One region of the Arthrobacter sp. P1_D4 genome, then DNA from elsewhere that is predicted to be linked to it. Evidence: riboswitches for the same ligand, from Rfam matches in the RefSeq annotation. Region 1 holds a riboswitch; each other region holds the start of a gene.
What was found. Region 1 has a riboswitch for S-adenosylmethionine ahead of AC1D0A_RS13430 (methionine ABC transporter ATP-binding protein). Riboswitches for the same ligand answer to the same signal wherever they lie in the genome.
Positions count from the first base shown of each region.

Region 2: linked by a shared signal. The riboswitch ahead of AC1D0A_RS09125 (bifunctional o-acetylhomoserine/o-acetylserine sulfhydrylase) and the one ahead of AC1D0A_RS13430 (methionine ABC transporter ATP-binding protein) in region 1 are both predicted to bind S-adenosylmethionine.
Region 3: linked by a shared signal. The riboswitch ahead of AC1D0A_RS17900 (aminotransferase class V-fold PLP-dependent enzyme) and the one ahead of AC1D0A_RS13430 (methionine ABC transporter ATP-binding protein) in region 1 are both predicted to bind S-adenosylmethionine.

Region 1 is NZ_JBFUAU010000013.1:5,899-14,994, reverse strand. Features, by position in the region: gene AC1D0A_RS13465 (tetratricopeptide repeat protein) at 1-516, opposite strand, end outside; gene AC1D0A_RS13460 (DUF1990 family protein) at 531-1,085, opposite strand; gene AC1D0A_RS13455 (MmcQ/YjbR family DNA-binding protein) at 1,082-1,492, opposite strand; gene AC1D0A_RS13450 (acyl-CoA dehydrogenase family protein) at 1,554-2,816, opposite strand; gene AC1D0A_RS13445 (MetQ/NlpA family ABC transporter substrate-binding protein) at 2,844-3,713, opposite strand; gene AC1D0A_RS13440 (LLM class flavin-dependent oxidoreductase) at 3,746-5,188, opposite strand; gene AC1D0A_RS13435 (methionine ABC transporter permease) at 5,235-5,900, opposite strand; gene AC1D0A_RS13430 (methionine ABC transporter ATP-binding protein) at 5,893-6,702, opposite strand; SAM riboswitch class I at 6,842-6,932, opposite strand; gene AC1D0A_RS13425 (CoA-binding protein) at 7,030-7,455, opposite strand; gene acs (acetate--CoA ligase) at 7,764-9,096, shown strand, end outside.
Region 2 is NZ_JBFUAU010000008.1:94,799-99,680, reverse strand. Features, by position in the region: gene AC1D0A_RS09125 (bifunctional o-acetylhomoserine/o-acetylserine sulfhydrylase) at 30-1,346, opposite strand; SAM riboswitch class IV at 1,408-1,523, opposite strand; gene AC1D0A_RS09120 (VOC family protein) at 1,693-2,331, shown strand; gene AC1D0A_RS09115 (CPBP family intramembrane glutamic endopeptidase) at 2,450-3,217, opposite strand; gene AC1D0A_RS09110 (histidine phosphatase family protein) at 3,327-4,007, shown strand; gene AC1D0A_RS09105 (amidohydrolase family protein) at 4,010-4,882, opposite strand, start outside.
Region 3 is NZ_JBFUAU010000018.1:97,849-106,944, reverse strand. Features, by position in the region: gene AC1D0A_RS17945 (DUF4097 family beta strand repeat-containing protein) at 1-260, shown strand, start outside; gene AC1D0A_RS17940 (PadR family transcriptional regulator) at 260-898, shown strand; gene AC1D0A_RS17935 (50S ribosomal protein bL37) at 1,013-1,087, shown strand; gene rsrA (mycothiol system anti-sigma-R factor) at 1,185-1,445, opposite strand; gene AC1D0A_RS17925 (sigma-70 family RNA polymerase sigma factor) at 1,442-2,308, opposite strand; gene AC1D0A_RS17920 (DoxX family protein) at 2,443-2,991, shown strand; gene aroA (3-phosphoshikimate 1-carboxyvinyltransferase) at 2,999-4,432, shown strand; gene rsgA (ribosome small subunit-dependent GTPase A) at 4,416-5,531, shown strand; gene hisN (histidinol-phosphatase) at 5,608-6,438, shown strand; SAM riboswitch class IV at 6,516-6,629, shown strand; gene AC1D0A_RS17900 (aminotransferase class V-fold PLP-dependent enzyme) at 6,664-8,103, shown strand; gene AC1D0A_RS17895 (class I SAM-dependent methyltransferase) at 8,185-8,961, shown strand.

The DNA.
Region 1 (9,096 bases):
CACCATCGCCTCGGTGCACCGGCCGGCGTCATGCAGCGTCCAGCCGAGGTTGTTGTGCAGCGAAACCACCCACCGTTTGGTCCGCTCATCGTGGACCGTGGAGGCGTACTCCAGCGCGCTTCTGGTCCAGGTCTCGGCGTGGGCGGAGTCGGCGATGGCGAGCATGTGCAGCGCGTCAACGGCCAGGAATTCCTCGACCAGGTAGTCAGCCAGTTCGGCCGCCTGTTCAAACAGCGGCACGGCCATCTCGGGGTGGCCGCTGGAATTGAGCACCCGGCCGCGTTCCAGCAGCACCCTGACGGCCACGGTGGGCTCGTCGGCATCGACCGCATCCAGCAAGGCGTCGGCTTCCTCGTAGCGGCCCTGTAGCCCGATGGCCCGTCCCAGCTGCGTAGTGAGCTCGGCACGTTCGTCGGCGTCGTAGCGTTCATCTGCGGCCGCCGCCCGGAACCGGGCTTCGGACCCGGCGGGGTCGTCGAAGTTCCACAATTGGTCAAGGGTTTTCTGTTCCAGCATCCTTCGGCTCCTGATCAGCTTTCACCTGCGGCCAGTTCGTGTGCACTCCCAATGTAGCGGGAAGTGACATGCCGTTGTGCCCGTCCCGTGAGGGCGCGGCCGGTCGCGTAGAACCAGTTGGACGGCCGGCTGAAGGCCGTGATTTTCAGGAACACCCGCCCGGCGGCGTCGATCTCCACTTCGAAGGCCTCCTCGCCCCGCACGGGATGACCGGGCAGTGTGCCGTACCCGAACCCGGCTCGTTGCGGCCCGTCGCCGGGCACGGGCCGGCGTACCCACACCACCTCGCAGGGCGCGTTGATCCGGAAGGGTCCGACGCCGAATCCGCTCACCACGCGCGCGCCAGGCGCGACGGCGTCGGAGTCGGTGTGGACGCGCAGCCCGGAGCGTTTCTGCAGCTGCCAGGTCAGTATCCCCTGCGCCACCCTCCGGTACAAAGCCGGGCCGTCGCCGAGGTATGCCCGGGACACCAGGCAGGGAAAGCCCGCCGGCGCCTGGCCGTGCTCAGTGGAGCCAATGCGCGGATAGTTCAGCCCGTCCCGCGCGCCGGCACCGGGATCACCGCTCATGCGTCCTCGCCCCTGGCGAGTCCCGCCCAGCCCAGCTGTTCCCGCTGCTTCCGGCTGAACGAGGCGACCACCAGGTCGTACGAATCCTCCACCATGTCCCGGATCATGTCGTCCGGCAACGATCCGTCCAGCCGGACCCCGTTCCAGTGCGTTTTGTTCATATGCCAGGCGCCGGTGATTTCCGGATGGATGGCCCGCAGCTGTTCGGCCAGGGCCGGCTCGCATTTGAGGCTGACGGACCAGTCGGCCGGGTCCATGGCCGACGCCGCGAACATCTTGGCGTCCTGCCTCGTGCCGCCGGCTATCCGTGCCCGCACCTTGAAAACCGATGTCTCCGGGCCGAAAGGAAAGTCCTCAAACGCACCGGGGAAGCTCAGGCAGATCTCGCGGAGGGTGGCAACGTCCATGGCACGAGCCTATCCGGCTGCGGCCTGCCCGGCCGCGCGGGCTATCCGGCTGCGGCCTGCCTCACCCTGCCTGCGCGGCGGTGCGGGCGTCGCCGATGCTGTGCAGCCCTTCGGGAGTGGTGCCGTTGACTTCGTAGTCGCCCACGGTGCGGGCCTTGAACACGGCGGGGTTGTGGGTGGAAACGGTCCGGGCGTTGCGCCAGTGCCGGTCCAGCGATTTCGACTTCGACGTGGCGGATGCCCCGGTGGCGTCGAAGAGCTGCTGGGCCGCGGACTGGACGAGTTCGGGCACCAGCAGCTGCGCCTTTTCCACCGCGATCTCGCCGCGGACGTAGCGTTGTTCCGGGGTGAGGTCCATGTTCTGGTCCGCGCCGGCGTCGAGCTCCCGGGCGGCGGCCAGCACCACGGATTGCGCCGCGAAGACCTTGGCCGAGAGCTGGCCGACGAGCTGCAGGATCAGCGGGTCGTGGCGGAACAGTTCGCCGGAGCCGGTGTTGAAGGTGCGCTTGCGGTCGCGGACCAGCGCCCGCGCGTCGGCCAGCGCCGCCCGGCCGATGCCCGCCAGGACGGCGAGCAGGACCAGCTGGAAGAAGGCCGGCTCGTGCGTGGTGGATTCCGAACGCCGGATGATGTTGGTGTCCGGCACCACGGCGTCCCGGAAAATCGTGGTGCCGGTGCCGGTCAGCTGCTGGCCGAACCCGTCCCAGTCGTCGAGGATTTCCACTCCGGGCTGGGTGGTGCTGACCACAGCGTACTGGCGGCCCTCCACGCCCTCGGTGCTGGCCATGACGGCAATCCACTCGGCGAAGATGGTGCCGGTGGTGTAGTACTTCCTGCCGTTCAGGAGCCAGTCCCCGCCGTGGCGCGTCAGCTTGGTTCCGGTGGTGCCGAGGACATTGCCGGATTTCTCCGTGGCGGCGTTTCCAAAGATCTCGCCGGCCACCACTTTCGGGTACCAGCGGTTCCGGAAGCCCTCGGATTCCAGGCCGACGGTTTCCACGAACGCGAAGTGCGAGCGGTAGAGGTGGGCCACGGAGGAATCCGCCTCGGCGAGTTCGATGAGCAGCCGGAAGAAGGGCTCGAAGCCGATGCCGTCGCCGCCGTGTTCCGTGGGCACCCGCAGCCGGCCGAAGCCTTCCTCGTTCAGCCAGCGGACCTGTTCGAAGGGCAGGACCCGGTCCTGTTCGCGGGCCAGCGCGCCCTCCGCGATCCGGGCAAAGACGGGCCGGAAACGCCGCGCCAACCTCTCGTAGGCGGCTTCGGCCGACGGTGCTGGTGGTGCTGAGTGTGCTGCGGGGGCTGTGGTCTCTGCTGCGTAGGACATGCGTTCCCTTGGTTGCTGGTGGCCGGGCTAGAGCTTGGCGGCGTCGGCGGCGGGGTCCTGGTCCCAGGGGGTGGGCAGGATGCCCTTCTGGTAGCTGGCAAACCAGGCCTTGACCTCCGGGGACTGGAAGGCGGCCTTGAGGGCCGCGGCCTTCTCCGACCCGGCAAAATCCTTCCGCCCGGCAACCACGATCCGGAACGGGACCTGATCCGCATCCGTTTCGAAGGCCAGTGCGTCGTCCTTGCTGTGCCCGGCATCGGCGGCCATCCGGGCGACCAGGAAGCCTGCATCGACATCGGGAAGGGTCTTGGCGAGCGACTGCTGGTCCACTTCCACGAACTGCAGCTTCTTCGGGTTGGCCGTGATGTTCTTTTGCGAGGTGTGGATCACGGTGGCGTCGGAGAGCTCCAGCAGCCCGGCGTCGCGCAGCATGAACAGGGCACGGCCGTTGTTCGCCGGGTCCACGGGAATGCCGATCTTGGCGCCGTCCGGGAGCTCGTTCAGGGACTTGTACTTGTCAGACCAGATGCCGCCCGGGGCGCTGTAGACGTAGAACAGTCCCACGTTCTCCAGGCCCTTGTCCTGGTTGAACTGTTTCAGGTAGGCGTTGTGCTGGAAGAAGTTGGCGTCGAATTCGCCGTTGGCCACGGCCAGGTTGGGCTGGATGATGTCCGTGACGTACGTGGGCTCCAGGGTCCAGCCCTGGGCCGCGAGCAGCTTCTGGGCCAGCTTGGTCGGTTCCTGGTACGGGGCGGACTCGGTGACGATAATCTTGATCGTCTTGCCGCCGCTGGCGCCGGCACCGCCGGGGTTGGTGAGGCCGCAGCCGGTCAGTGCCGCGGCGGAGACCGCACCGGCGCCGGCGAGGGCATATTTGAGGAAATTTCTACGCTGCATGGTCTTGGTCCTTTGTGGTGGTTCGCGCTGAGCTATGACTGGGCGGTAACGCTGGCGGGCTGGTTTTCGGCCGCCGCGGAGAATTCGGTGAAGGCTCCCCGGAAGGCCGCGGCGGGGTGGCGTCCGTTGAGCCGCGGCCCGGCGCCGAAGAGCTTCTCGCGCAGGGTTCCCGGCGCGTAGCCGGTCTGGGCGAGGCCGCGGCTGCGCAGTTCCGGCAGCACCCCGTCGATGAAGTCCGTGTAGGAGCCGGGGATGGTCTGGTTGATGATGTTGATGCCGTCGATTCCGGCGTCCTGCCACTGCTCGAGACGGTCGGCAATCTGGTCCGGCGTTCCCACCACCCGGTTGGCCCGGCTGCGGTAGAGCGCAATGTCGCGGAGGGTGGGGTTGCCGCCGCGGACGGAGGCGCGGATGGCCGTGAGATGTCCCTGGCTGCCTTCCGTTTCAAGGTCCCCGAGCGGGGTGTCCAGCGGCAGGCCGCCGAGGTCGACGCCGAACCCGCCGCCCACGTGGGCCAGCAGGGCCTCAATGTCCAGGCTGTCCTCGAGCTCATCGGCCTTGCGGTGCGCCTCGGCTTCGGTGCCGCCCACCACGAAGTGCATGCCCTGGAGGAACTTCACGTCATCCGGATGGCGGCCGGCGGCAACGGCCTGTTCCCGGACTGCCGCGGTGTACTTCGCGGCCACCTCGGTGCTCGGCGCGAGGGTGAAGGTGGCCTCGGCGTTGGCGGCGCAGAACTGCTGGCCGCGGCCGGAGCTCCCGGCCTGGAAAAGCACCGGGGTGCGTTGCGGCGAAGGGGCCGCGAGGTGGGGTCCGTCGATCGAGTACCGGGGTCCGCGGTGGTAGATCTTGCTGACTTTCTCCGGGTCCGCGTGGACTCCGGTCGCCTTGTCCCGGAGCAGCGCGTCGTCCTCCCAGGATCCTTCCCACAATTTGTAGGCGGCCTCGACGTATTCGTCCGCCCAGTCGTAGCGTTCGTCATGCCTGGTCAGCTCGGTGGCGTTGAAGTTCCGGTGCGCGTTTTCCAGCACGCTGGTGACGATGTTCCAGGCCACCCGGCCGTCGCTGATGTGATCCAGGGTGGACATCTGCCGGGCGAACTGGAACGGGTGGCTCTGAATCACCGACGACGTCGCGGCCAGTCCGATCTCCCGCGTTCCGGTCGCGAGCGCGGAGAGCAGGATAAGGGGGTCGTTGGACGGCACCTGCAGGCCCTTTTTCAGCAGCGATGCCCACCCGCCGTCGTAGTCGCCGTAGAGACCGACGACGTCGGCGAAGAAGATCGCGTCAAACTTGGCGTCTTCGAGCTGGCGGGCCAGGTCGATCCAGAGCTGGAGTTCGTTGAACCGGTGCTGCTGGGCTTCCGGGCGCCGCCACTGGCCGCCCATGATGTGGCTGGACGTGTTCATCACGAAGGCGCTGATCAGCAGGCGGGGGCGGGGTCCGTCGAAACGGGTACTGGGTGTTGAAGTCATGGGGTGCTTTCCGCTGTGGGAGGTGGGACGATGGTGCTGCCGGCGCTCAGAGGCGCTTGTCCAGGCGCCGGGCAACATAGGATCCGCCCAGCTGAACGATGGTGACCAGCAGGATCATCAGGACTATGGCGGTGATCATGAGCGGTGTCTCGTAGCGGTAATAGCCGTACCGGATGGCGAAGTCGCCGATTCCGCCGCCGCCCACCAGGCCGGCCATCGCCGAGTAGGAGATGAAGCTGACGGTCATGATGGTGATGGAGCTGACGAGTCCGGGCTTCGCCTCCACAATCAGGACGTCCCGGACGATCTGGGACCGGCTGGCGCCCATGGACCGTGCCGCTTCGACCACTCCGCCGCCGAGCTGGCTCAGGTTCTGTTCCACGAAGCGGGCGAAATACGGAATGGCGTTGAGGGTCAGCGGGACAATGACGGCGGCCGTGCCGATGGTCGTGCCGACAATGAACCTAGTCACGGGAATGATTGCGATCAGCAGGATCAGGAACGGGAACGAGCGGAGCAGGTTGACCAGCCCGTCCAGGACCCGGTGCAGCTTTGGCCTGTGCTTGAGCCCGTTGGGACCGATGGTGTAGAGCAGGACACCCAGCGGTGTCCCGAGCAGCACCGCCAGCGGGATGGCCACCAGCAGCATGGTGAGGGTCTGCCCCATGGCGACGCCGATTTCGGGCAGGACTTCCAGGATGCGGTCAAACATTGATCAGGCCCTCCGACGCGGCTGTGGTGTGGGCGCCCCTCCCGGAGCGGTCCAGCTGGATCTCATCGGAGACCAGGTAGCGGCCGATCGACGTCGCCGGGTGGAAGCCGGGGCGTTGGAGTTCGGCGAGGTCGAACTGCTCCACGACCCGGCCTTCTTCCATGACCGCGACGTTGTCCGCGATGGCCTTGATGACATTCATCTCGTGGGTGACCACCACGATTGTGATGCCGAATTCGGCGTTGACGTCGGCCAGGTACTGCAGGACCGATGACGTCGTCCGGGGATCCACGGCCGACGTCGGCTCGTCGCAGAGCAGCACTTTGGGCCCGGTGGCGAGGGCGCGGGCGATCGCCACCCGCTGTTTCTGGCCCCCGGAGAGTTTGGCCGGATACGTTCCCGCTTTGTCGGCGAGGTCCACGATTTCCAGGGTTTCGGCGGCCCGCCGCCGGCGTTCCGCCTTCCCCACGCCGGCGAACTTCAGGGACAGCTCCACATTTTCCTGGGCTGTGAGGTTGTTGAGGAGATTGAAGTGCTGGAAAATCATGCCGATGTCGTGCCGCTTGGTCCGCAGCTCGGCGTCGGACAGGGTCACCAGGTCCACGCCGTCCACCAGGACGCGGCCCGACGTCGGGCGCTCGAGGAGGTTGATGTTGCGCAGCAGCGTGGATTTGCCGGCGCCGGAGAACCCGATGATGCCCTGGATGGTGCCCCGCCTGATGTGCAGGCTGACGTCATCGACGGCCGTGAAAGGTCCCGCGGCCGAGGCGAATGACGTGCTGACGTTCTGGATCTCGATCACAGGCCCCCACCTGCTCGGGGCCGCGGCGCTGCCGCTGTCTGCGTGTTCATGATTTCCTCCGGGCTCGCCCGAGGAAAGCCCTGGGTCCTGGCTTCCGGGCAGCGCTGAGCGAAGCCGGGGAGCCTCAGAACACAGTGGTTCTCCATCGGTCCTGGCGGTAGCACCGTCCTCAAAGGAGGGGGTTGCTGCGGCGTCACGGAGCCAGATCTCTCAGCCGCTCGGGATGGTTACGAGTCCATCTCACACGGCATGAGGCCGGATACGGAAAAAGCCGGTCACATTTTGTAACCGACTCTTCCCGATCTGTTGATCGTCATTCCCGGGCCGTCAGATGCCCACGCGCCAGCCTTCGCGGGCGGGGCACGCGTTCACGACGACGTCCAGCCCGGCGGCCTTCGCGCGGTCCGTCGCGGCGTCATCGAAGACGCCCAGCTGCAGCCAGACGGCCTTGGCACCTACCGCGATGGCCTCGTCTATGACTGCGCCCACCCTGTGGGAGTTGACGAAGCAGTCCACGACGTCGATCGGGTGCTTCTCCGCCGGGATGTCAGTCAGGGAACGGTACCCCTTCTCGCCGTGGACGTCGTCGCCGGGCAGGTTGACCGGGATGATTTCCATGCCCATCCGGTCCCGGACATAGAGGGAGACCTCATACGCCGAGCGCCATTCGTTGGTGGTGAGGCCGACCACCGCCCACGTGCCTTTGGTTCGCATGAGGCGGTCAATGACTGCCGGATCGTTAACATGGGCCATGCATCAACCATACTCCTGCGACCTTTCCGGACAATTGCCGAATAAATGAATGATTTGGGCCGGACGCATGCCGGGTGAACGAATATTACGGCGCTCCCGCACGCCGATTTTGCGGAATCGTGCATCTGAAGTTCTAGTAGGTAGTGACCATCCCGAGCGGCCGAGAGACCTGGATCGATGACGCCGCAGCAACCCCCCGGTGACGTGAGACGACCATTCCCACGCAACCGCTCCGCCCTCCTTCGGTGATATTCGAGGGCGCCGGAGCAACCAAGGGGTGCTACTGCCAGGACCGATGGAGTGCAGCAATGACCCCTGAGAATTCTTCCGCTCTGCCCACCTTTGCCCGGACTGCGTCCGAGGCATTCCCACAAACCACTTCGGACGCGACGGCGAACGAAGCAGGGCTGCGTGACGCGCCCGGCTCCTCTCGCGGCTCTTCGGGATGGTCCCTGAACGAGCCCACGGACGGCGCAGTGCACGGCGTCCCCGCCGACGGGCCGGCGCGTCACCGCAGCACCACCTCCGGAGACCACCCTCCCCGGCACGGCGCCGCCGCGACCGCGGGTACTGTCCAGGCAGAGACGGTTGCGTTCTGGGAAACCCAGGCTCTCCGCCTCGACTGGGCGGACCTGCCTGGCGGCGCAACGGAGCAAACCAAGCCCTGGCACACCGCGCACCGCCGGGTCCCTGCCGACGTCGTGGCCGGCACCGGACCGCAGATCACCTGGTTCGAAGGGGGCAGGCTCAATGTCGCCTACAACTGCGTCGACCGCCACGTAGCGGCGGGGCGTGGAGACAAGGTGGCCCTGCACTTTGAGGGCGAGCCCGGCGACCGCCGCGCCGTCACCTACGCCGAACTCCAGCGCGAGGTTTCCAAAGCCGCCAATGCCCTCCTGGATCTCGGTATCACCAAGGGCGACCGGGTGGTCATCTACCTCCCCGTCATCCCCGAAACCGTGATCATCACCCTCGCAGTGGCCCGGATCGGCGCGATCCATTCCTTGGTCTTCGGCGGGTTCTCCGCCGAGGCCCTGAAGTTCCGGGTGGAGGACACCGGCGCCAAGCTCCTGGTCACCACCGACGGCCAGTTCCGCCGCGGCACCGCCGTGCCGGTCAAGGACAACGCGGACGCCGCCGTCGCCGGCGACAACGCCATCGAACACGTCCTGGTGGTCAACCGGACCACTCCCGCGGACGAGCTGGACACCGTCCCGATGACCGCCGGCCGCGACGTGTGGTGGCACGACGCCGTCGGGCGGGCCTCCGAGACTCACGAAGCCGAGGCGTTCGACGCCGAGACGCCGCTGTTCATCATGTACACCTCCGGCACCACCGGCAAGCCCAAGGGCCTGGTCCACACCTCCGGCGGGTACCTCACACAGGCGTCATGGAGCTTCGAGCACCTGTTCAGCAACCCCGACCCTGCGCTGCGGGAGAAGGACGTGCACTGGTGCACGGCCGACCTCGCCTGGGTCACCGCGCACACCTACGAGCTCTACGGCCCGCTCTCCAACGGCGCCACGCAGGTCATCTTCGAGGGCACGCCCAACACCCCGCACCCGGGCCGGCACTTTGAGATCATCGAACGGTACGGGGTCACGCAGTATTACACCGCGCCCACCCTGGTCCGCTCCCTCA
Region 2 (4,882 bases), on a different contig from region 1:
AGGTGGGGAAATTCCGCGTGGGCTTCCGTCTAGGCGGTCTTGGCCGCGCGGAATCCGGCGTCGAGGTCCGCCAGGATGTCGTCAATATGCTCCAGTCCCACCGAAAGCCGCACCAGCCCGGGATTCACCCCGGCGATCACCTGCTGTTCGGGCGAGAGCTGGCTGTGGGTGGTCGACGCCGGATGGATCACCAGCGACCGGACATCGCCGATGTTCGCGACGTGCGAGTGCAGTTCGAGGGCATCGACGAACCGCTTGCCGGCCTCCGCTCCCCCGGCGATGTTGAACGCCACGACGGCGCCTGTCCCCTTGGGCCCGTACTTGCGGCCGCGCTCGTACCAGGGGCTGGACGGCAGCCCGGCGTAGGCGACCGATTCGACGTCGTCCCGCCCCTCCAGCCATTGCGCCACCTTCGTGGCGTTGGCCACGTGGCGCTCGACGCGCAGGCTCAGCGTTTCGATGCCCTGGGCGATGAGGAAGGCGTTGAACGGGGACACCGCGGAGCCGAGGTCGCGCAGGAGCTGGACCCGGGCCTTGAGGATGTAGGAGAGGTTCGCGCCCAGCGCGCCGTCGGCTCCGAGGTCGCGGGCGTAAACCAGGCCGTTGTAGGTGGGGTCCGGGGTGTTGAAGCCGGGGAACCGCTCCGGGTCTTTCCCGAAGTCGAAGTTGCCGGAGTCCACGATCACGCCGGCGATTGCGGCGCCGTGCCCGCCGAGGTACTTGGTGGCCGAATGGACCACGATGTCCGCGCCCCACTCGATCGGCCGGATCAGGTAGGGGGTGGAGAGCGTGTTGTCGACCACCAGCGGCACGCCGGCCTCGTGCGCCACGCGGGAGACGCCCTCGATGTCCAGGACGTCCTGGCGGGGGTTGGAGACCACTTCGCCGAAAAACAGCTTGGTGTTGGGCTGGACGGCGTCCCGCCACTGGTCCAGGTTGTCCGGGTCCGCCACGAAGGTCACGGAGATGCCGAACTTCTTCAGCGTGTGCGCGAGCAGGTTGTAGGTTCCGCCGTAGAGGCTGGGGCTGGCCACCACATGGTCCCCGGCCTCGGCGATGTTGAGGATCGCGAACGTCTCGGCGGCCTGGCCGGAGCTGAGCAGCAGCGCCGCGAGGCCTCCTTCCAGGCTGGCGACGCGCTGTTCGACGGCGTCCTGGGTCGGGTTGCCGATCCGGGTGTAGATGGGCGCGAGCTCGGCGAGCGCGAAGCGGTTCGCGGCGCTTTCGGCGCTGGGGAACACGAACGACGTCGTCTGGTAGATGGGCAGGGAACGCGCGCCGGTGGCGCTGTCCGGCTCCTGGCCGGCGTGGATCTGGCGGGTTTCAAAGGACCAGGCATTGGACATTGGTGCTCCTCGAGTCACTGGGCACAGCACCGGCCGGGGCTTTCGGCCCGAACCGGAACAGGCGCCGCGCTTGCCCTCCGGCGGGCGCCGGACGGCCAGGTCTTCACCCGGGGCACCCCACCGCGATACGAGGGTTGCCGGCCAGCAAGCCGGGGCTGTGCGCTGGCACTCATGACCTGGCTTCAGTGTAGGAATGGCGGCGGAGCCCTGGATAGCTTTGTGACGAAGATGAAGAGGGCTGCCGTGACGGAGCATCCGGGGCGCCGCGTTCGGCGCCCCGGGACGTCCCATGACGGTTAGGGGAGCCTAAGCTGAGAGGTCCATCACAAAGTGCCAAGATGATGGCATGCGCATGGATCACGTTTCTTACGCCTGTGAACACGATGGCTTGGCAGCCACCACTGAACGTATTGCGTCTGCCCTCGGCGTTGAAGCCGTGAAGGGTGGAGTGCACCCCCGTTTCGGGACACGCAACATGATTATCCCGCTCGCGGGACACAAGTACCTGGAAGTCGTGGAGGTCCTGAACCACCCGGCCTCCGACAAGGCCCCGTTCGGCCAGGCCGTCCGGGCACGCTCCGAGGCCGGCGGCGGCTGGATGGGCTGGTGCGTCGAGGTTGACGACCTGGCCCCGTTCGAGGAGCGGCTCGGCCGCGCCGCCGTCAACGGCAACCGGAAGTTTCCCGACGGCCGCGAACTGATCTGGAAGCAGATCGGCATCCTGGGGCTCATCGCCGACCCCCAGGTGCCGTACATGCTCAAGTGGGAGGGCGACCCGGAGTTGCACCCGTCCAACGCCTACGCGAGCGATGTCAAGATGTCCGCACTGACCATTGCCGGTTCGGCCGCGCGCGTCACGGAGTGGCTGGGCGAACCGGTTGAAAAGCCGCTGGAAGACGTCGCCGTGAACTGGATCGCGCCGCACGGGACTCCCGGCATCCTCTCTGTCACCTTCGAGACCGCCTCCGGAGCGGTCACGATCTAACGCTCCACCTGCCCCACGCTTCGGCCGCCATCTCTTAGGTGCCAACGTTGTCACCTAGGAGACGGCGGCCGAGATCATTTAAGGCCTGCCGATGGCGCCGGCTGTACGGGCAACGCCATCAGCCCAGGCCCACGGCCCTGCCGAACAGGCTGAACCCCACGAACGCCACAGTGTCCAGGATGGCGTGGGCGATCACCAGCGGCATCACCCGTTTGGTCCGCGTGTAGACGAGCGCGAAGACCACGCCCATCACCGCGTTGCCGATGAACGGCCCGAACCCCTGGTACAGGTGATAGCTGCCGCGGAGCAGGGCGCTGGCGGCGATGGCCGCCGGCACGCTCCAGCCCAGTTTCCCGAGCCGGTCCAGCAGGTACGCCACCACAATCACTTCCTCGACCACCGCGTGCCGGATCGCGGACAGGACCAGCACCGGCACGGTCCACCAGTACGCGTCCAGGGCGCTGGGGATGATCGCCGTCGTGATCCCCAGCGCCCGGCCGACGGCGTAGAGCCCCAGGGACGGAATGCCGATGAGCGCAGCTAGTCCGAGCCCCTGCAGGAGGTCTTTGCCGGGCCGGGCGAAGTCGAAGCCGATCCTTCGGAACGCCGAGGTTCCGCGCTCACCGGCCGGCCAGTGCTCGGTGAGGAAATAGATCACGAGGGCCACCGGGACCAGGGCGAAGATGATGTCCAGCAACTGGTAGGTGAGGTCGAAGTATTCGCGTGCGCTCTGTGAGCGGTTCAGGGTGGATGTCCCCTGGGCCAGCGGCGCCGTGGTCATCTTGTCCAGCAACTGCACCAGGGAATAGATCGCGGACTGCCCGAGCGACAACCCCAGGACAATCAACACTTCGAACCGCAGCCGACGGCGGGAGGGAACCAACATGGTTCTATCTTGCCTGCACTTGCCGATAGTTTGCTGGTGCCCGCGTGGTACCGGCCGAACGGGGTTTTGCCTGCGGCACCTGCTTTTAGGAGCCCTATGCTTGGGGATTATGAGTGCGCCCCGGAAAATCATCATGATCCGGCACGGCCAGTCTGCCGCCAATGCCGACACCTCGATCTACAACCGTGTTCCGGACTACCGGATCCCGTTGACCGCGCTGGGCCTGGAGCAGGCCACCGCGGCCGGGGAGGAGGTCCGGCGCCAGCTGGACGGCCGCCCGGTGTGCGTCTACGTCTCCCCCTACCTGCGCGCCTACCAGACCCTCGAGGCGCTGAATCTCGGCCCGCTCGTGGAGCGGGTGATCGAGGAACCGCGGCTGCGCGAACAGGACTGGGCCAACTTTCAGATCGCCGGCGACATCGAGGACCAGAAAGAGCTCCGCAACGCCTACGGGCACTTCTTCTACCGCTTCCGCGAGGGCGAGTCCGGTTCCGATGTATATGACAGGATTTCTTCCTTCATGGAAACCCTGCACCGGCACTGGTCCCGGCCCGGCTATGCCCCGAACGCGCTGTTCGTGACGCACGGATTGACCATGCGGCTGTTCTGCATGCGCTGGTTCCACTGGTCGGTGGAATATTTCGAGTCCCTGAACAACCCCGAGAACGCCGAGGTCCGAACCCTACTGCGCACCTCGCACGGCAAGTACGAGCTCGACAAGCCCTTCACGCAGTGGGAGAAGAGGCGCGTGGACGAGACCGTCCTCGACGCACCGCCCATGATGTTCTAGGGCTAACGGACCGGCTGCGCTACACCGGCGCGCCACACCGCGTGCGTCAGGGGGATGCCGGGCCGGTAGGCCAGGTGCGTGGCGGAAGGGGCGTTGAGCAGGTGCAGGTCCGCGCGGTGCCCGACGGCGATCGAGCCCACCGCGCGTGCGCCGTCGGCGTCGTTCCCGGACTCCCGGCCCAGGGCCAGCGCGCCGCCGTAGGTCGCGGCGCGCACCGCCTCGTGGACGCTGAGCCGCATCTGCAGCACGGCGGTGGTGACGCAGAACGCCATGGAGCTGGTGTAGGACGTGCCGGGGTTGCAGTTGGAGGCCAGCGCCAGCTGCACACCGGCGTCGAGCAGCTCCCGGCCGGGGGCCAGCGGCTGCCGGGTGGAAAGATCGCAGGCCGGCAGGCAGGTGGCAACCGTGCCGCGCTGCCCGGATCCAGGGGTGCCGCTGCCGCCGGCGGCGTCCCAGCCGGACCAGCTCGCGGCGAGGGCGTCGACGTCCGCGGCCGACAGGTAGTTCACGTGGTCCACGCTGGCGGCGCCGACTTCCACCGCCAGCCGGACTCCGGGGCCCTCGCCGAGCTGGTTGCCGTGGACGCGCAGTCCCAGCCCGGCGGCCTTGCAGGCCAGGAGCACCCGGCGGGACTGGTCCTCGTTGAACGCGCCCTGCTCGCAAAAGACGTCGGCCCAGCGGACGTAGGGCCGGACTGCGGTGAGCATCGGCCCGCAGACCAGCTCCGTGTATTCCTCCGCGTCCATCCCGGCGGGCACAAGGTGCGCCCCCAGGTAGGTCACCTCGTCCGCCACGGTCGAGGCGATGCGGGCGCTGCGGGCCTCGTTCTCGAGGTCCAGGCCGTAGCCGGTTTTGGTCTCCAGGTAGGTGGTGCC
Region 3 (9,096 bases), on a different contig from region 1:
TCACCCATGACTTTGGCGCCAATTCGGTCTCCGGCGACGTCACCATCCGGCTGCCGCACGACGTCGGGGTGGACATCGTGGCCAAGTCCGCCAGCGGCGCGGTGGTCATCGATGACACGAGGTACGTCCAGCCCGGCGGCACGGTGCAGACCATTGCGGGACCGGACGCCAAGCTGATGCTGGTCCGGACCAACTCGGTCTCCGGAAAAACGTCGCTCTTCCACGGCCAGCCCAGCCCGGACACCGAAACGGCCCTCTGATGCCTCCCGTCTTCGCCCACGGGGCGCTGCGGCTGTACCTGCTCGCCCTGCTCGAATCGGGCCCCAAGCACGGCTACGAGCTGATCAAGGCGCTCAGCGAGCGTTTCGGCGGCACGTACTCCCCCAGTGCCGGAACCATCTACCCGCGCCTGGGCAAGCTCGAAGAGGAAGGGCTCGTCGCCACCCGCACGGAAGGCCGCCGCACCAACTACAGCATCACTCCGGCCGGCCTCACGGAACTGAACCGCCGGCGGGACGAACTCGCCGGCGTCGAGAACGACATCTCGGCGTCGGTCCGCCGGCTTGCCGACAACCTGCGCCAGGACATCCGCGTCAACATGCGCGGCCTCCGGGCCGACCTTGCGGCCACGGCGGAGGCGGCCCGGACCTCGGCCCGCGCCGCCGGTTCTGCCGGCGGGACGGGCACTGCCGGCGGCGCGGGAAGCCCGCGGTACTCCCCGGAGGGCGAACGGCGGCTGAAGGAGGCGGAAATGCTGGTGCAGGCGTTCCGGGACGACATGCGGGTGGAACTGCGCCGTCATGCCGGGAGCCGTCCGGTTACCGCCGTCACGCTCGAAACGGTCAGGACCGTGCTGGACCAGGCCCGGATCTCGATCCGAAATTCGTTGGAGGGCTGAGGCCGGGCCGGACCGGCCGCGGCCCGTAGCACGGGCCTCCGGTTCGCGGCGGGTGCCGCGATGTGGGAGACTTGAGGGCAGCTCTTTTGAGTACCAAGATTAAGGAGGCCAGCTATGAGCAAACGTGCACGTAAACGTCGTGACCGTAAGCGTGGCGGCGCGAACCACGGTAAGCGCCCCAACGCCTAAGCAAAGCTTGGAATGACAGCTTTAAACGAATGACCCCGGAATCCTCACGGATTCCGGGGTCATTCGTTTATGTCGGCTCAGGCTTCCCTGGTCCGGCTCACGCTTCCACTGTCCGGATCGAGTGAATCCGGTCCAGGATGGAGTTCTTGAGGTTTTCCGGAGCTGCTTCCGTGCACGAACGCTTGACCATCACGCGGATGACACATTCGAGGTCGTACTGCTCCAGGCACTCCGGGCAACTGTCCAGGTGGTCCTTGATCTCTGCGATGTCTGCACGCGTGAGCGCACCATCCAGATATTCATAGATACGTTGCATCCGGGCGTCATCGCAATCGCCCAGTCCCTGGCAGTCGCTCATTTCCTGTTCTCCTGTTTGTTGCTGTCGGCCGCGGCGCTTGACTCGGTGGCGGCCCTGAATCCTCGTTCGGCGGCATAGTCCGCCAGCATGTCCCGCAGCATCTTCCGGCCGCGGTGCAGCCGCGACATGACGGTCCCGATGGGGGTGTTCATGATGTCCGAAATTTCCTTGTACGCGAAACCCTCGACGTCGGCGAAGTACACGGCCAGCCGGAATTCCTCCGGAATCGACTGGAGGGCGCGCTTCACATCCGAGTCGGGCAGGTGGTCCAGGGCCTCAGCCTCCGCCGAACGCAGTCCCGAGGACGTATGCGACTCGGCGCGGGCCAGCTGCCAGTCCTCAATGGTGTCCGAATTCGACTGCAGCGGCTCGCGCTGACGCTTCCGGTACAGGTTGATGTACGTGTTAGTGAGGATGCGGTACAGCCAGGCCTTCAGATTGGTTCCGGGCTTGTACTGGTGGAATGCGGAAAACGCCTTCGTATACGCCTCCTGGACCAGGTCCTCGGCGTCGGAGGGGTTCCGGGCCATCCTCATGGCCGCCGAATACAGCTGGTCCACGTACTGCATGGCGTCACGCTCAAAGCGCACCCGGCGCTCTTCCGCGGACTCGGAGGAGACATCAAGGGGCTTCCCGTCCACCTCGGTCTCCAAAGCGGCGGGCGTGCCGGCATCAGGTGTCTTGGTGGGCGTGGCGTCGTTTCCGGCAACCTCGTGCATGGCCGCAACGGCCGGGTCCATGGTGCTCATTGCGTTCAAGTCTACTGTCACCTTCCGCCGGGCACCCGGAACCGACGCAAGCGCGAGGGTCCATGATTGCCCGGAACCGGCTTCCGGTTCCGCCCTGTCTTTGACCAGAGTCAAATCTCCGCCTTCGTTAGCCTGCTGGGATCTGCCTTTCACAACCACGTCCTGCGGGCAAATATTCCGCAAAAGTGCAAGACTAGAACCGGTTCTCCCGCAGTGAAGCCGCTGTTCGTCCATCCAGGAGGAAATTCATGTCGTTTGTCCGCTTTCTCGCCCGGCCCATGCTCGCCTCCAGTTTCGTCCTCGCCGGCATGGACAAGCTCAAGAACGCGGATGACACTGCGGCCCAGCTGTCCCCCTTGTTGCGGCGTGCGGCCGACGCCTTGCCGTTCCAGCCAAATGAGAAAGTCGTGGCACGCGTGATCGGCGGCACCCAGATCGGTGCCGGCGTCTGCTTCGCCCTCGGTAAGTCGGCCCGGCTGGCGGCCACCCTGCTCGCCGTCATTTCGCTCCTGAACGGCTACGTCGAATGGCGCAGCGCGGACATCTCCTCGAAGGAAGCCCGCGACGCCCGCCGCAAACAGCTCCTGAAAAACGTCTCCCTCACCGGCGGCGTGCTCCTCGCCGCGGTCGATACCGCCGGCAAGCCCAGCCTGGCCTGGCGCGCCGGGCACCTGGCCGCCGATGCCAGGAAGAGCGCCGGACACCTCGCCGCCGATGCCCGCAAGACCACCAACAAGCAGCTGAAGAAGGCCGACAAAGTCGTCCGCAAGGCCGCAGACCACTCTGCCGGGGCCTAAGACGGTAATGACTGGCACCACCCCCTCTGCAGCTGCCCCGTCCCACCCTGCCGGCCCCCACGCAGCCGGTCCCCATGCAGCCGACGCCGGTACGCACTGGCCCGCCCCCTTCGCAGCACGGCCGGTCGATGCCACTGTCACCGTTCCCGGATCCAAGTCACTGACCAACCGGTACCTCGTGCTCGCCGCCCTCGCGGACGGACCTTCCCGGCTGCGCGCTCCCCTGCACTCCCGGGATTCCGCGCTGATGATTGAGGCCCTGCGGCAGTTGGGGGCCACCGTCACGGAAGTGCCCGGCGACGGCGCCTTCGGCCCCGACCTGGAAATCGTCCCGATCAGCATGGATACCGTGTCGGCGGACACGGCGATCGACTGCGGCCTGGCCGGTACAGTCATGCGCTTTGTGCCGCCGGTGGCCGCGTTGCGCCGCGGTGAGTCCCGTTTCGACGGCGACCCGCATGCCCGCAAACGCCCCATGGGCACCATGATCGAGGCTCTCGCCGGCCTGGGTGTGGCAGTCACCGCACCCGACGGCGGTCCGGCGTCGTCGTTGCCGTTCACGGTGCACGGCTCTGGTGAAGTGCGCGGCGGCCACCTGGTCATTGATGCCAGCGCTTCGTCCCAGTTTGTCTCCGCCCTGCTGCTGGCCGGGGCGCGCTTCACCGAGGGACTCCACCTCGAACATCAAAGCAGCGAACACGTCGGCAAGCCCGTGCCGAGCCTGGACCACATCAACATGACCGTGGCCGTTCTGCGCGGTGTGGGCGTGGCGGTCGACGACTCGGTGCCGAACCACTGGGTTGTCTCCCCCGGCCCGATCCGCTCCTTCGACGTCCGGATCGAGCAGGACCTCTCGAACGCCGGACCCTTCCTCGCGGCGGCCCTGGCCACCGGCGGCACCGTGCGGATCCCGAACTGGCCCGCGGAAACCACCCAGGTGGGTGATCTCTGGCGCGGAATCCTGACCGCTATGGGCGCCACGGTGACGGTTGACGGCGGCACACTGACCGTCAGCGGAGGGCCGGAGATCAAGGGCGGCGACTTCGACGAGACCAGCGAACTCGCCCCCACCGTAGCCGCGCTGTGCGCCCTCGCCACCGGCCCCTCACGGCTGGGCGGTATCGCCCACCTCCGCGGCCATGAAACGGACCGGCTCGCCGCCCTCGTCGCCGAAATCAACCGCCTCGGCGGCGACGCCGAAGAAACCTCCGACGGCCTCATCATCCGCCCGGCCGCGCTGCACGGCGGCGTGGTGCACAGCTATGCGGACCACCGCATGGCAACCGCCGGCGCCATCCTCGGCCTTGCCGTAGCCGGCGTGGAAGTCGAGGACATCGCAACCACGGCCAAGACCATGCCCGATTTCCCGCAACTCTGGGAAGCGATGCTGGCCCAGGGACCCGCCGCAGATGAGGACACCGCCGGTGGCACGCAGCACTGATTCCTGGGACGAGTCCGACGTCCGGATCCGGCCGAACAAGAAGGGCACACGGCCCCGCACCAAGGACCGGCCCAGCTACGACGACGCCGTCACCGGACGCATCATCACCGTTGACCGCGGCCGCTACACCGCCGTCGTCGGCGAGGGGACCGCGGACGAACGCAAGATCATCGCGGCCCGTGCCCGGGAGCTGCGCCGCAACCCGGTGGTTGCCGGCGATTTCGTCTCCCTGGTCGGGGATGTCACCGGCGAGCCCGACACCCTGGCGCGGCTGGTCAAGATCCAGGACCGCAAGACGCTGCTGCGCCGCAGCGCCGACGACACGGACCCGATCGAACGTGCCGTCGTGGCCAATGCCGACCAGCTGGTGGTGGTGGTCGCCGCCGCCAACCCCGAGCCGCGGACCGGTTTCATCGACCGCGCACTGGTCGCCGCGTACGACGCCGGCATCGAACCGCTGCTGCTCGTCACCAAGGCCGACGTCAAGGATCCCGCCGAGCTGCTGTCCAACTACCAGCACCTCGACTTCCCCGTCATCATCTCCAAGACCGCCGACTCCGCCGCTTCCGGCATCGACGCCCGCTCCGACGACGGGCTCTCCGCCCGGCTCGACAAGGACGCGGTATCCCAGCTGCGCGACTACCTCGACGGCAAGGTCACCGTGATGCTGGGCCACTCCGGCGTCGGCAAGTCAACCATGGTCAACGCCCTGACCGGGGCCGAGCGGGCCACGGGAGGCGTGAACGCGGTCACCGGCCGCGGCCGCCACACGTCCTCGTCGGCACTGGCGCTCAAAGTCAACGATGCCCCGGCCGGGAGCTGGATCATCGACACCCCCGGCATCCGGTCCTTCGGCCTGGCCCACGTGGACCCGGACCGGATCCTGCGTTCCTTCCCGGACCTGGAACCGGGCACCGATGATTGCGAACGCGGCTGCAAGCATGACTCCACCGCCGTCAACTGCGGGGTCGACAAGTGGGTTGCGGCCGGGCACGCGGGGCCCTCGGGACCGGCCAGGCTCGCGTCCCTGCGCCGGCTGCTGGGCACTGACCCGCGGATGGAAGCGCAGGAAACCAAGGAACTGGGCACCGTTTCCTAGCCGGACCGGCAACGGGGCGGCGGCGCCGAGCCGCGGCCTCCCGCCCGGCAGCCGGGTTTGACGGTAGTTTGGAACCATGAGCCAACCAGCTTCGAGCTACAACGATGACCTGCGCCTTGCCCATGTACTGGCAGATTCGGTCGATTCCCAGACCATGAGCCGCTTCAAGGCGCTCGACCTTCGGATCGAGACGAAGCCCGACCTCACACCCGTCACCGATGCCGACAAGTCCGCGGAAGAGGCCATCCGCGGCCAGCTCTCCCGGTCACGTCCGCGTGACGCGGTCCTGGGCGAAGAGTTCGGCAGCTCGGGCCACGGTTCCCGCCGGTGGATCATCGACCCGATCGACGGCACGAAGAACTTTGTCCGCGGCGTCCCGGTCTGGGCCACCCTGATCGCCCTCGTCGATGAGGGCGAGCCGGTGGTCGGCGTCGTCAGCGCGCCGGCACTGGGCAAGCGCTGGTGGGCCGCCAAGGGTGCAGGCGCCTACACCGGCCGCTCGCTCGCCGCCGCCACACGGTTGAAGGTATCCAACGTCTCCAATCTCGAGGACGCGTCGCTGTCCTACTCCAGCCTTGGCGGCTGGAAGGAACGCGGGAACCTGGATGAGTTCCTGGGCCTGACCGAGGAAGTGTGGCGGACCCGCGCCTACGGTGACTTCTGGTCGTACTGCCTCGTGGCCGAGGGAGCCGTGGACATCGCCTGCGAACCCGAGCTGAATCTCTACGACATGGCCGCCCTGGTGCCGATCGTGACCGAGGCCGGCGGCCGCTTCACCTCGCTCGAAGGCGAGGACGGCCCCTTCGGCGGCAACGCCCTGGCCACCAATTCGATCCTGCACTCGGAAGTCCTCAAGCGTCTCAACCCCGGACTCGACGACCTCTTCCAGGCCCACCCGAACAACTGATCCGCGCCCGTAATAATCCGCTTCACAATCGGCGGCCGCCTTTTCCCCGGCTGCGCCGATGTCCTACGCTCGATGCAGGTCACGAGTGCCAGCGCTAAACCCCGGTTTGCTGGCCGGCAACCCTCCAGTCGCGGTGGGGTGCCCCGGGTGACGACCTGGCCGGTCCGGAACGGACCCGGCAAGCGCGGATTCCCACGGTGTGGGGTCCTGTTCGAGTGAGGTCCCATGACAACTGCCATTTTCCCCGTTGCCCCTGAATTCCATGCACGGCTTGCCCTCGCGGCCCGCCCGCTGGCAGCCGTCACCGGGGCCGAGATCCAGGCCCCGCTGATCACCGGCGGCCACGCGCGCTACGCCAACCTCGACTACGGCGCCTCTGCCCCGGCCCTGTCCGTGGTCTCGGCCTACCTGAACGAAATCCTGCCGTACTACGCAAGCGTGCACCGTGGCGCCGGCTACGCATCGCAGATCAGCACCTCCGTCTACGAGAACGCTCGGGACATCGTGCGGGACTTCGTGGGCGGCCGGCCCGGCGATTCCGTGATCTTCACGCGCAACACCACCGATTCCCTGAACCTGCTGGCCGGCTGCCTGCCGCTGCGCGACGGGCGGCCCGCGGGCGAGGTCCTCTACCTCGACATCGAACACCACGCCAACCTCCTGCCCTGGCAGAATGTCCCGCACCGCAGCGTCGTGGCCGCCGCCACCCTCGCGGCCACCGTGGACCGCCTGCGCGACGAACTCGCCCGCGGCGGCGTCAGCCTGCTGGCCGTCACTGGCGCCTCCAACGTCACCGGGGAGATCCTCCCGATCCGGACCCTGGCCGCACTGGCGCACGAATACGGCGCCAGGATCGTTGTCGACGCCGCGCAGCTCGCCCCGCACCGGCGGATCAATATCGCCGCGGACGACGTCGATTACCTCGCCTTCTCGGGGCACAAGCTGTACGCCCCGTTCGGCGCCGGCGTGCTGGTGGGGCGGACGGACTGGCTCGACGCCGGCACCCCGCACCTGGCCGGCGGCGGCGCGGTCCGCGATGCCCGGCTCGACTCCGTCAGCTGGACCACAGGACCCGCCCGGCACGAGGGCGGCTCGCCGAACGTCCTCGGTGCGGCGGCCCTCGCCCGCGCCACCCAGGTCATTGCAGCCCTGGACTCGGAGCAGTGGCAGGCCCACGAGGACGCCATCCGGTCCTTCCTCGTCGAGGGCCTCCAGGGCATCGAAGGGGTAACCGTGCACCGGATCTTTGCCGATTCTGCTTCCGATTCTTCCTCCGCTTCTTCCACTGGAGGCGATCAGCCGGACACCGGCACGATCGGCGTCGTGAACTTTTCCGTGGCAGGCTACGACGCCGGACTGGTGGCCGCCTACCTGTCGGCCGAACACGGCATTGGCCTGCGCGACGGCCGCTTCTGCGCCCACCCGCTGCTCAAGCGGCTCGGCCTGCCCGCCGGCTCCCTGCGGGCCAGCTTCGGCCTCGGCTCACGACTGGAGGACGCCGAACGCCTGCTGGCCGGCCTGCAGCAGCTGCGGCAAAACGGACTCGGCTGGGATTACGTGGTGGACGCCGGGCGCTGGGTGCCGGCCAACGATACCCGCAGCTACCCCCACTGGGCGCCGAACACCCCGGGCACGGCCGGCGCTGCGCCCTGCACCCTCGACTAGCGCAGGACCGGGGCCCGGCGCGGGTGCGGTAAATTCGAAAGGTATCTGTAACAAGCAGGACCTTCCCGAAGGAGATCGCACGTGGCAAGCGCCGGACCCAGGCTCCACAGCGGACCGAAGCTGCACAGCGAGCGGCGCCAGGAACTCGGACAAAGCTTCCAGGACGGCGGCGAGCACTATGAACGCGTCCGCCCCGGCTATCCGCAGGAGTCGGCCGACTGGCTGGTCCGGGCGGGAGCCAGGGACGCCGCGGACATTGGCGCGGGCACCGGGAAGTTCACTTCCCTTTTGGCAGAACGCGGACTGGCCACGGTGGCCGTGGACCCCTCTGCCGACATGCTTGAGCAGTTGCGCCGGACCCTGCCGGACGTCACCGCCATCGAGGGCAGCGCCGAGGACACCGGTCTCGAGCCGGAGTCCTTTGACCTGGTCACGGTTGCCCAGGCGTGGCACTGGTGCGACCCAGGCCTGGCCTGCGCCGAGATTGCCCGGATCCTGCGGCCGCACGGCGTGCTGGGCCTGATCTGGAACCAGCTGGACACCAGCGTGCCCTGGGTGCACCGGCTCTCCCGGATCATGCACGCCGGGGACGTCCACAAGCCACACTTCCGTCCGGCCGTGGGCCCCGAGTTCACCGGACTGGAGAGCCACCTGACGCGCTGGGAGGATTCCGTCACGGCGGAGGACATCCAGGAGCTGGCCAAGTCCCGCAGCTACTATCTCGCGGCATCGGACTCCACCCGGGCCAAGGTCACAGCCAACCTCGCCTGGTACCTGCACGAGCACCTGGGGCACACCCCAGGCGAGGTGCTCCGGCTGCCCTACCTGACCCAGACGTGGCGGGCCTTCCGGGCCTGATGCACGCTCACCCCGGATTCCCCCGGATTGCACGCAGCGCCCGCCAGGCCTATTGTTTCGGTATGCCTAATAATTTCTTATAGGCACACGAAACTTTGACACCGGCTGTTTTCCGGCCGGCGCCGATCATCGCGT